3 regions of the Rhodoferax sp. PAMC 29310 genome follow, and region 2 is predicted to be linked to each of the others. Evidence: predicted binding sites of a transcription regulator. Region 2 holds the regulator's gene; each other region holds the start of a gene.
What was found. The regulator FNR, encoded in region 2, switches genes on or off when oxygen is low (the NO sensors DNR and NnrR bind a similar motif). The targets are predictions, from matches to a motif close to TTGATNNNNATCAA.
Positions count from the first base shown of each region.

Region 1: a site for FNR is predicted at 1,256-1,269, ahead of J8G15_RS18240 (hemerythrin domain-containing protein). Genes of this name have one in related genera too.
Region 3: a site for FNR is predicted at 1,818-1,831, ahead of J8G15_RS12940 (cation-translocating P-type ATPase). Genes of this name have one in related genera too.

Region 1 is NZ_CP072852.1:3,922,471-3,925,749, reverse strand. It holds gene J8G15_RS18245 (M14-type cytosolic carboxypeptidase) at 8-1,159, opposite strand; gene J8G15_RS18240 (hemerythrin domain-containing protein) at 1,324-1,797, shown strand; gene J8G15_RS18235 (M48 family metalloprotease) at 1,899-3,279, opposite strand, start outside.
Region 2 is NZ_CP072852.1:1,390,659-1,393,937, forward strand. It holds partial or broken gene hemN (oxygen-independent coproporphyrinogen III oxidase) at 1-1,227, opposite strand, end outside; gene fnr (fumarate/nitrate reduction transcriptional regulator Fnr) at 1,379-2,098, shown strand; gene J8G15_RS06335 (fasciclin domain-containing protein) at 2,195-2,650, opposite strand; gene J8G15_RS06340 (cation diffusion facilitator family transporter) at 3,027-3,279, shown strand, end outside.
Region 3 is NZ_CP072852.1:2,795,645-2,798,923, forward strand. It holds gene J8G15_RS12940 (cation-translocating P-type ATPase) at 1-1,576, opposite strand, end outside; gene J8G15_RS12945 (mechanosensitive ion channel family protein) at 1,868-2,689, opposite strand; gene J8G15_RS12950 (M48 family metallopeptidase) at 3,108-3,279, opposite strand, start outside.

The DNA of each region.
Region 1 (3,279 bases), 2.1 Mb from region 2:
GAAATCCTTAGCGCAGCTTGTCCACCACCGCCAAAACGGGCAGCAGCACGCTGGCGCCCAGGCGCTTGGAGCGCTCGCCGTTCCAGCCGATCTGGGTGTCGGGCAAGTCAGCGTTGTCTTTGAAGGGCATCTCCACCGTGAAGGCCAGGCAGTCAAACGTTTGGCCAATCCAGCTGGTGGCCAGCGTCATATTGGCCTTGCCTAGCTCGGTCTTGCCGTAACCTTGTTCGGTTTGAAAATCAGGGCAGGTGCTGGTCCAGCTGGTTTTGAAAGTTTCTTCTAGCGCCTTTGTGCGCGCTGAGTAGCCCGGCGTGCCTTCGGTGCCGACACAGAAGTTGTAGGGCAGGCCTTCGTCACCATGCACATCCAGATTCAAGTCCACGCCCAGGGCCTGCATTTTCTGGCGAACCAAGAACACCTCGGGGGAGCGGCCCAGGGTGGGCTCGGCCCACTCACGGTTCAGGTTGGCGCCCGCCGCGTTGGTGCGCAGGTTGCCGCGCACCGCGCCGTCCGGGTTCATATTCGGCACGACATAGAACACGCACTTTTCAAGCAGGACACGGGCTACGGCGTCGTCACAATCCAACAGGCGCTCCAGAAAACCTTCGGCAAACCATTCGGCCATGCTCTCGCCGGGGTGCTGACGGGCAATCAACCACACCTTCTTCTTCTGCGCCAGTGGGATGGCGCTGGTGACGTCGGTGATGTGCAGCAAGGTCATGTCGCGCCCGTCGAGGGTGCTGCCAAGCCGCTCCACGGTGACGTGTGCCGACACACTGGCCAGCCCGATCAAATCCAGGTGGCGCTCATAGGAATACGGCTCAAAGTAGGCAAAGTAGACGCTTTGCGAAGCCGGGGTGAAATTCACCGTCATCTCCGTGCCATCAAACTGGGCGTCGACCCGAAACCAGTGTTGACGGTCATAGCTGACCGCCATGCGGTAGCCTTCCCAGCCTTTGGGGTAGGCGCATTGCCCGGCGTTCATGAAACGAAGACGCACCGGCAAGCCTGCGGCGCCATGTAGGCAAAAGTGAAACCACTGGGCAAATTCGCTGGCGTTGTCGGGGCGAATGTTGAGGCGAATGTCGCCGGGGTCCGCCAGGCTGAGCACCTCAATGGCGCCGGAATCGAATTGGGTGGAGATGTGTAGTTCGGTCATGGGGGCTTTCGTTGATGCCCCATTGTAAAAACCCTGACAGGGCTTGTCAGTGAGTATCTATGGCGTATGTGTTTCCCCCGCGGAATGCCCGTCGACTTGACTTCGATCAATGCAAAGCGCCGCTCGCTGAAGACAATGAAACCTAACTTTTTCAGGAGGGCACTATGTCGAACTACCCCAAACCCGTAAGTTTCTCTGCGCTGGATACCTGCCATCAGCAGATGCTGGAGCAACTCAAAGCGCTGTCGGCGCTGGCTACGCGAATTGAGGCTGAGGGCATCGACGCCGAGGCCCAACAACAAGCCGACCAGATTGAAACCTTTTTCTCCGGTACCTCGCGCGCGCACCACGCGCAGGAAGAGAAGATGGTATTCCCGCCGATTTTGGCTGGCGACAACGACGAACTGAAGGCGACGGTCACAACCCTGCAGCAGGATCACGGCTGGATTGAGGAGAACTGGATTGAACTCTCGCCCAAGTTGCGCGCTGTTGCCTCAGGCAACAGCTGGTTTGAACCGGCTGAGCTGGTGAGTCAGGTGGCCATCTTTGTGGCACTGGTTCAGAACCACATCGCGCTGGAGGAGTCCACGGTGTACCCAGCGGCCAAGTCGCTGGGGATCACAAAGAACGACAAGTAGATCAAGCGATAGGGAGTTCTTATTTCAAGCGAAATATCGACCTACCCTCGGTATTACATGCGCAGACAGCTATCTATTCAATAGCACCTGCGATCTAAGATCTACTGTACGATTTTGATCAACTGCCCTGCTTGGGGCTCGCCACCGCCGTAAACACCGTTGATCAGGCGCAACTGCTGCTCCGCCCGCTCCAGCGGTGACCGGCGCGCCAACTCGGCAAAACCACCCCGAGGATAGGGCGCGGTTTTCAGGTTCCACGGCTGCGCGGCAGCCCGGTCCGAGCCGGTCATCGCCCGGAAAGAACCTCGCGTCTCGTCAATCTGGCGCCGTGCCTGGGCTAGGGTGTTGGCGTCTTTGGCGGCATAACTCAGTACGTAGGTTTTGTCGCCCGGGCCGCTCACGACCGTGGCCTCAATCGCTTGAGACTGCCCCTGTGCATTGGCACGCGCGCCGGAGAAATGGGTCGCTTGCAGGCCATTGATCACCATCCGGTCGCTGCGCCCTTGGGTGGGTTTGAGTAAATTGCGAATCACCTCTTCATGATTGCGCCCGGCCTGCGCGGGTGCCGCTCTCAGAATCAGGGCTGCGTCGCCGGCGCCATTGACCACCACCAGCTTGTCAGGTGCGTTTTGAATCTTCCAGCCCTGCGGGGCGGTCAGCGCGATGCCCAATGACGAATGATAGAACTGGCGCCCACGCGTCAACCCCTGCTCGGCGGTCTCACCAAAGTCCATGCCGTTGATGGCAGCCAGGTAGCGCGCGCGCCCTTCGTTGCTGTAACGTCCTTTGTACTGGGCGGCCAACTGGGTGATATTTCGCAGGCGCTCGTCATTGCTGGGGTGCGAGGCCAGCCAGCTGCGGCCCTCGGCCACCGGGCGACCTTCGGCCCGGGCCTGGTCCGCTGCAAAACGCTCCTGATTTTTGAGCACTGTAATCACGTTGACCATATTCTGCGGGTCGTAATTGCTGCGCGCCAGGTATTCAGCACCCAGTTGATCGGATTGCAACTCTTGCTCGCGCCCATAGGATGCGACGTAGCCCGAGGCCACCGATTGCGACACGTTACTGGCCATTTGACCCGCGCCAGACATGCCCTGGCTTTCCAGCACCGCGCCCAGCAGGGTGGCCGCCAACACGCCCAAACCTGCGTCTTGCTGGCGCGTCGCGCGCTGTGCACCATGGCGGGCGGTGACGTGGCCGATCTCATGGCCGATCACGCCGGCCAGATCGGCCTCGTCCTCCATATAAGCCATGATGCCGCGGGTGACATAAACATAGCCTCCGGGCAAAGCAAAGGCATTGATCTCCGGACTGTCCAGCACGGTGAAATGCCACTGCAATTGATTGCGGTGAGACTGCTTGGCCAAACGCTGCCCCAGCTCATTGACATAGGCCTGCAGGCGGGCGTCTTTCACCACGCCGTACTCCTGCAGCACCTGCTGGTGGCCCTTCTGGCCCTCGGCCACTTCGGCCTGTTCGCTC
Region 2 (3,279 bases):
GGCAAAGTAATGGCGGAAATCGATGAGATAGGCCAATTCAACAGACTCAAACGAGACATCCCCCTGACACATTAGTGACATGATGATGGCGCGCCGAATCAGGTCATCACGGCTCAGGGCGACACCACTAACAACCGGAAAAAGATCCTGATCCAGGCGGTCAGAATATGACTCCATGGTTTTCGCGTTTTGGCTGTAACTGGGACCAACTCGCCCAATGACAGATACACCCAACTCGATCAAATCGCAGTCAGGCTGGGTGCTGAAGCCCTGAAAATTGCGATGCAGACGACCCTGTCGTTTGGCAATGGCCAACACATCGGTGGGCAAGGCGAAATGAGCCAGGCCAATGAACACATAACCAGCAGCTCGCAACGCCGCAATTGAGTTGGAATGCATGACCAGATTGGCCGCGTCGCTAGGAAGCGCAGCGGTGCTGATATGGCGCTGCGGTTTGAAGTGCGCCGGCCGGTGGGCGTAGGCATAGAGTGCGATGCGGTCGGGCCGCCACTCGATGACTTGTGACAGCGTACGCTCGAACGATTCCGAACTTTGTTGGGGCAGGCCATAAATCAGGTCCACGTTGATCGAATCAAAACCGCGCTGGCGGGCATCCTGAAACAGTTAGACCACTTGCTCAACAGGTTGAATCCGGTGTATCGCCATTTGAACTGCCGGGTCAATATCCTGAACGCCAATACTCAAGCGTTTAAAACCCAGCAGCATCAGTGCGTCCAGTCGATCGGAATCCAGGGTGCGCGGATCGATTTCGATGACGTACTCACCGGCCGGAAGCATTTTGAAATTTCGCCGCAACATGCTCATCAAATCGCCCAGCTGGGCATCGGTCAAAAAGGTAGGTGTGCCGCCTCCCACATACAGTTGACTCACCGACTGCCCCGCGCCCAACTCGGCCGTGTGAAGCTCTACCTCGCGACTCAAGTAGTTCAAATACGTGTCCGCATGTCCATGCTCACTTGTAACGACTTTGTTGCAGGAGCAGAAGTAGCACAGCGTTTCACAAAACGGAATATGCACATAAAGGGACATCGGCCGTGCGGCCACCGTCGGCCCAGAGCGGCGTTGGGCCAGCGCCTGCTTGTACTCAAGCTCGGCAAAGGCCTCGACAAATCGATCAGCGGTAGGAAAGGAGGTGTAGCGGGGACCAGAAGCATTCAACCGATTGAGCACGTCATTTAAATCAGGGGGGGCCGCATCGGCATTCATAGGCAATCCTTGGCAAGGCTGGAAATATGCCTTCAACCCCACATCAAAACCTTGACTCAGATCAACCTCGAATGAAATAGGACCTGCCAATTGATTTGACCTACATCAGGAAGTGCGGGGTCAGACGTCAATTGGTGCCAGAATGGTCTGCATGAACCCCATCACCTTAAAAGTCGCATGCTCCAGTTGCAATCTGAAGGAGCTGTGTATGCCACTTGGATTGACGCCGGACGAATTGGACCGTGTCGACGAAGTGGTGGCGGCGCGACGCAAAGTCAAGCGAGGTACAACGCTGTTTCGAACCGGTGAGAGGTTCACCAGTCTGTACGCCATTCGCACTGGTTTTTTCAAAACCAGCGTCGTCTCTGAAGATGGCAAGGACCAAGTGACCGGGTTTCAGATGGCTGGAGAAATCATTGGGCTGGATGGCATCGTGAATGACCAACACACTTGTGACGCTGTTGCCTTGGAAGATGCCGAGGTATGCGTCATGCCTTTTAATCGCGTTGAAGAAATCTCGCGGGAAGTGATTTCATTACAGCGCCATGTGCACAAAATCATGAGCCGCGAAATTGTGCGTGAGCACGGCGTGATGTTGCTGCTGGGCAGCATGCGCGCAGAAGAGAGACTGGCCGCGTTTTTGCTGAATCTGGTTCAACGATTAAACGCCCGTGGGTTTTCAAAAACCGAATTGGTCCTGCGCATGACGCGCGAGGAAATTGGAAGTTACCTGGGCTTGAAACTGGAAACCGTGAGCCGCACGTTTTCGAAGTTTGTGGAAGACGGCATTGTGGAAGTCAAACAGCGCCACATTCGTATTGTGGATGCCGAGATGTTGAAAGACATCGTCAACCCCAAAGCCTGCAATTGATCACACAGACCCATTAAAGAAAGCCGGATCATCCGGCTTTTTTTGTGGGCGCCCCGCGGTCTGTAGTTCGCAGGGAGCCCAACTTTGAGCCCGCAGTTACTTGGGCATGATCACGCTGTCAATCACGTGGATCACGCCATTGTCAGCCACGATGTCTGTCGCAGTGACCTTGGCGCCATCCACCATGACACCTCCCATAGTTTTGACAGTGATCTCAGAACCCTGAACAGTTTTGACTTTGCCGGCTTTGACATCGGCAGCCATCACTTTGCCGGGCACCACGTGGTAGGTCAATACCGAAGTCAGCTTGGCTTTGTCTTTCAACAGCGCATCAAGATCAGCTTTCGGAATTTTGGCGAAGGCCGCATCAGTCGGGGCAAACACGGTGAACGGGCCTGGGCCTTTCAACGTGTCAATCAAACCGGCAGCGGTCAACGCCGTGGCCAGGGTTTTGAAAGTCCCAGCAGAAACAGCGGTGTCAACAATGTCCTTCGCTTGAACAGAAAAAGCGACGCCAAAAGCCAACGCGGTTGCAAGAATGGTTTTTTTCATGGAGCTCTCCTAAAAATGAATGTCAGGTATGACGCGTCAAAGATGTGACGTGGCCGAATAATACAACCAATAAGTATCCATAATTTCTTTATGGTTTAAATTATTACTAATTGGTATCTTTATGAGTTGAAAAGAACCATTGGCTGAACTAACCTCAGAAATGCCTCGCTTCAAGAGCGTATTGCCCATCTACCGGCTTGAACATTGTTCAGCGACGACGCACCACTCGCAACAAGGTTTGACAAAAACTATACGGTTGGTTACGGCAACCTCTTCCTTGTCAAGCCTTGGAAATTGGGTCGTCCATCGCAGCAACAATGTCACTTGACACTGGAGTGACTAAAGGGTTCCCAATAGAGTCAATTTAAGGAGAACCATGTCTGCTCACTGCTGCGAACACGAAACACCCACCGCATCGTCCTTCGAAAACATGGATCGGTACCGGCGAATCCTGTGGATTGCCTTGATCATCAACGCCTTCATGTTTTTGGTGGAGATCTTGGCGGGTTACACCTCGGGTTCGCTGTCGCTATTTGCTGATGCGATTGACTTCGCCGGCGACGCTGCCAACTACGCCGTGTCTCTTGCAGTCTTGTCGGCGGCCTTGGTTTGGCGCGCCCGCGCCGCAA
Region 3 (3,279 bases), 1.4 Mb from region 2:
CGGCAGATACCAGCCCCGCTTCGGCCGCGATAGCTCGGGCAGTCGCCGGGTAGTCCCCGGTGATCATCAACACACGAATGCCGGCAGTGTGGCATTGCGCCACGGCCGCAGCGATCTCGGGCCGCAAGGGGTCGGCCAGACCCAGCAGACCAATGAACTCGAAATCAAAGTCATGTTCAACGGCTGGCCAATGCTCACCCACAAAACGTGCCTGAGCCACCCCGAGCACCCGCAAACCTTTGGCCGCCATGGACTCCACGGCACGGGCAATGCGCGCCTGCGCGTCTCTTCCCAAATGACACAAATCCACAATGGCCTCGGGTGAGCCCTTGGCCGCCACCACATGCGCCTCACCGGTCGTTGCCCGCCACACATGAGACATGGCGCGAAGCTCGGGCGTGAGCCCATACTCCTGCATCAGGGTCCAGTCATGGTGCAGGTGTTCCGTGTCTTTCAGAAAGTGCTGGCCCAGCCGATGAAACGCTTTTTCCATCGGATCAAACGGGTCCGCCACGCTGGCCAGAATGCTGTACTCCACCAGGGTGTGAAACGCCTCAGGCAGCTCGCTCGAATGGGCATAGTCCACAACCAGGGACTCGGCTGGCGCCGCCGCACCGTCCTGGGCATACAGCTCAACGACGGTCATTCGGTTCTCGGTCAAGGTGCCGGTTTTGTCCACGCACAAAACCGAGGTCGCCCCCAGCGTCTCGATGGCGGCAATGCGCCGGGTCAAGACATTTTTCTTCGCCAGGCGCCAGGCGCCCAAAGCCGGCAGCACCGTCAAAACCACCGTGAACTCCTGCGGCAACATGGCCATGGCCAGCGCAATACCAGCGAGCAGGGCCGCCATCCAGTCGCCCCGTATCCAGCCATGCGCCAGCACCAGCAGCACGCTGGCGGCCAGTGCCAGCAGTGCCAGCACCTTGAGCAAATGAGCGGTTTGCTGCTTCAGGGGCGAGGGCTCATTGCCCAGGGTGCCCAGCACGTGGCCGATACGGCCAATCTCACTGCGCTCGCCAGTCGCCGTCACGCGGGCGCGGCCATGCCCTCTTACCAGCAGCGTGCCAGAAAACAGGGCGGCATCGGCACGGGCGTCCTTGTCCACGGGCACCGCTTCCCCGGTCAGAAGAGATTCATCGACTCGCACCTCGCTGCCATCGATCAGCACCGCGTCGGCGGCAATCCGGTCGCCCTCGGCCAGCAACAACACGTCGCCACACACGACTTCATGGCCGGCAATTCGAACCGGCTGGCCGTCTCGCAGCACCATCGCACGGGGGCTGCTGAGATCCCGTAATGCGTCCAGCGCCCGCTCCGTCTTGCCCTCTTGATACAGAGTCATGGCCAGCACCACCAGCACGAGACCAAACAACACCAGCCCCTCGTGCAAATCTCCCAACAACAAATACAGGGTGCCGGCGGCCAGCAACAACATGAACATGGGCTCTTGCAGCGTTTCGCGCGCGATGTGGCGCCACTTTCGGCGCTGCGCCGAGGGCAAAGCGTTCGGTCCGTCCTGTCGAAGTCGCTGTGCCGCTTCAGGCGCGCTCAAGCCGGCATCGTCGTTCTGATTCATGGAATCTGTCACAAGGGGTTCACGGGCGTCGCACCCAGACAGGGCGCTGCCCCAGTAAAGACCGGCAGCAGAATTCGAAAGCAAAAGATAAACTGAGACACAAAAGCCCGCTGGGTTGCGGGCTTCAGTCGTTCAACACTGTTTTGATGGAGCCGGGCTTCGGCCCCGACGCTACTGATACCGATCATGCAAACCCTCCCCTTGGTCAAATTCATTTTGACCAAGGGGAGCATCACCAGTATTGACGAATATCAAGCACTCACACCGAACCGGGCCAGCGCCGTATCACGTTCAAGGAACGGCTTTGGCGACCACTTGATGCAGGTGCACGTCACGCTGTGGGTAAGGAATGGAGCAGCCGCCTTGCTCAAGCCCTTCTTTGCAACGCTGCACCAAGTCCAATTTGGTGGCCCACCAGTCCGTGCGCGCGGTCCAGACGCGAAACATGATGTTCACCGAGTTGTCGCCCAGGCTTTCCACTTTGATCAGTGGTTCCGGGTCGCGCAGCACGCGCGGCTCGTCCAGGGCGATCTGGTTCAGGATGGCCAAGGCGGTGTTGATGTCGTCGCCATAGGCAATGCCATACACCTCGTCGAGGCGGCGAATGTCTTTGTCGGTCACCGACAGGTTGACGATGGTATGGCCCCATATTTGTGAATTCGGCAAAAACACCGCCGGCCCGTCCGGCAAATGTCCCTTGCAGATGAAAAACCCAAGGGCATCAATGACATACACCTCGCCATTGATCCGAACCGCATCGCCCACGTTGAAGGGGCGGAAAAACAGCAACATCACCCCGGCGGCCACATTGCTCAACGTGCCCTGCAAGGCCAGGCCAATGGCCAGTCCTGCGGCGCCCAGCAAGGCAATCAAGCTGGTCGTCTCCACGCCGAAACGGTTCAACACCGCAATCAACGTGAACACCAGCACGCCCACCCGTACCAATTTTCCCGGAAATCCGTGAAACACCGGGTCAATCTTGTCGGACTTGCGCACCGCGCGGCCCACCAGGCGGCTTAACCAACCCGCAATTAGATAGCCCACGATCAGCGTGATGATCGCGCCCACCACATTCATGCCATAGCCCAACAGGGTGCCTGTCAGGAGTTCCATTGTTTTTTGAAGTTGTTCATTCATAGGCCGCCTATGGTAGCCATAGCCACCACCTCCCGCAGACCGCCCCACTTTGTCCTTACGGAGGTTGCCGGCAAAAAAGGGGACGCACACCGGCTGCTTCCGCCTTCAAAGTTCATGTGGCGTATATGGCTGCAGCCCAGTTAAACCATGCGAGAACAGCTATTGATTAAGTAGCACCTTTGCTGCTCAGGCCCATCCGACCTTCTAGAGCCCCAGAGGGAGGAGAAACAAGGCGGCCGTGTACCCTCAGCCTCAAAAAACATATGCCTTATATGCCTTTTGGGCCTGCTACCCAGGTGAATCAAGCGCAGACAGCTACAAAATAAAGAGCAAGATCAAGTCGCAGTCGCGGAGCCCCTCCGACCTCGTTGGCAGGATGGCCGATGGCGGCAAACTACTTGCCGCGCGCCCGCTCGTACAAAGGCATCACTTGGGGCAAGTTGCTCACGATGTCGTCAGTTCGGGTATTTCCTGACGGGTGCGTGGACAGCCACTCCGGGGGCGCGCCGCTATTGGCTGCCGCCATCTTTTGCCACAAGGTCACACCGGCCCGGGGATCAAAGCCG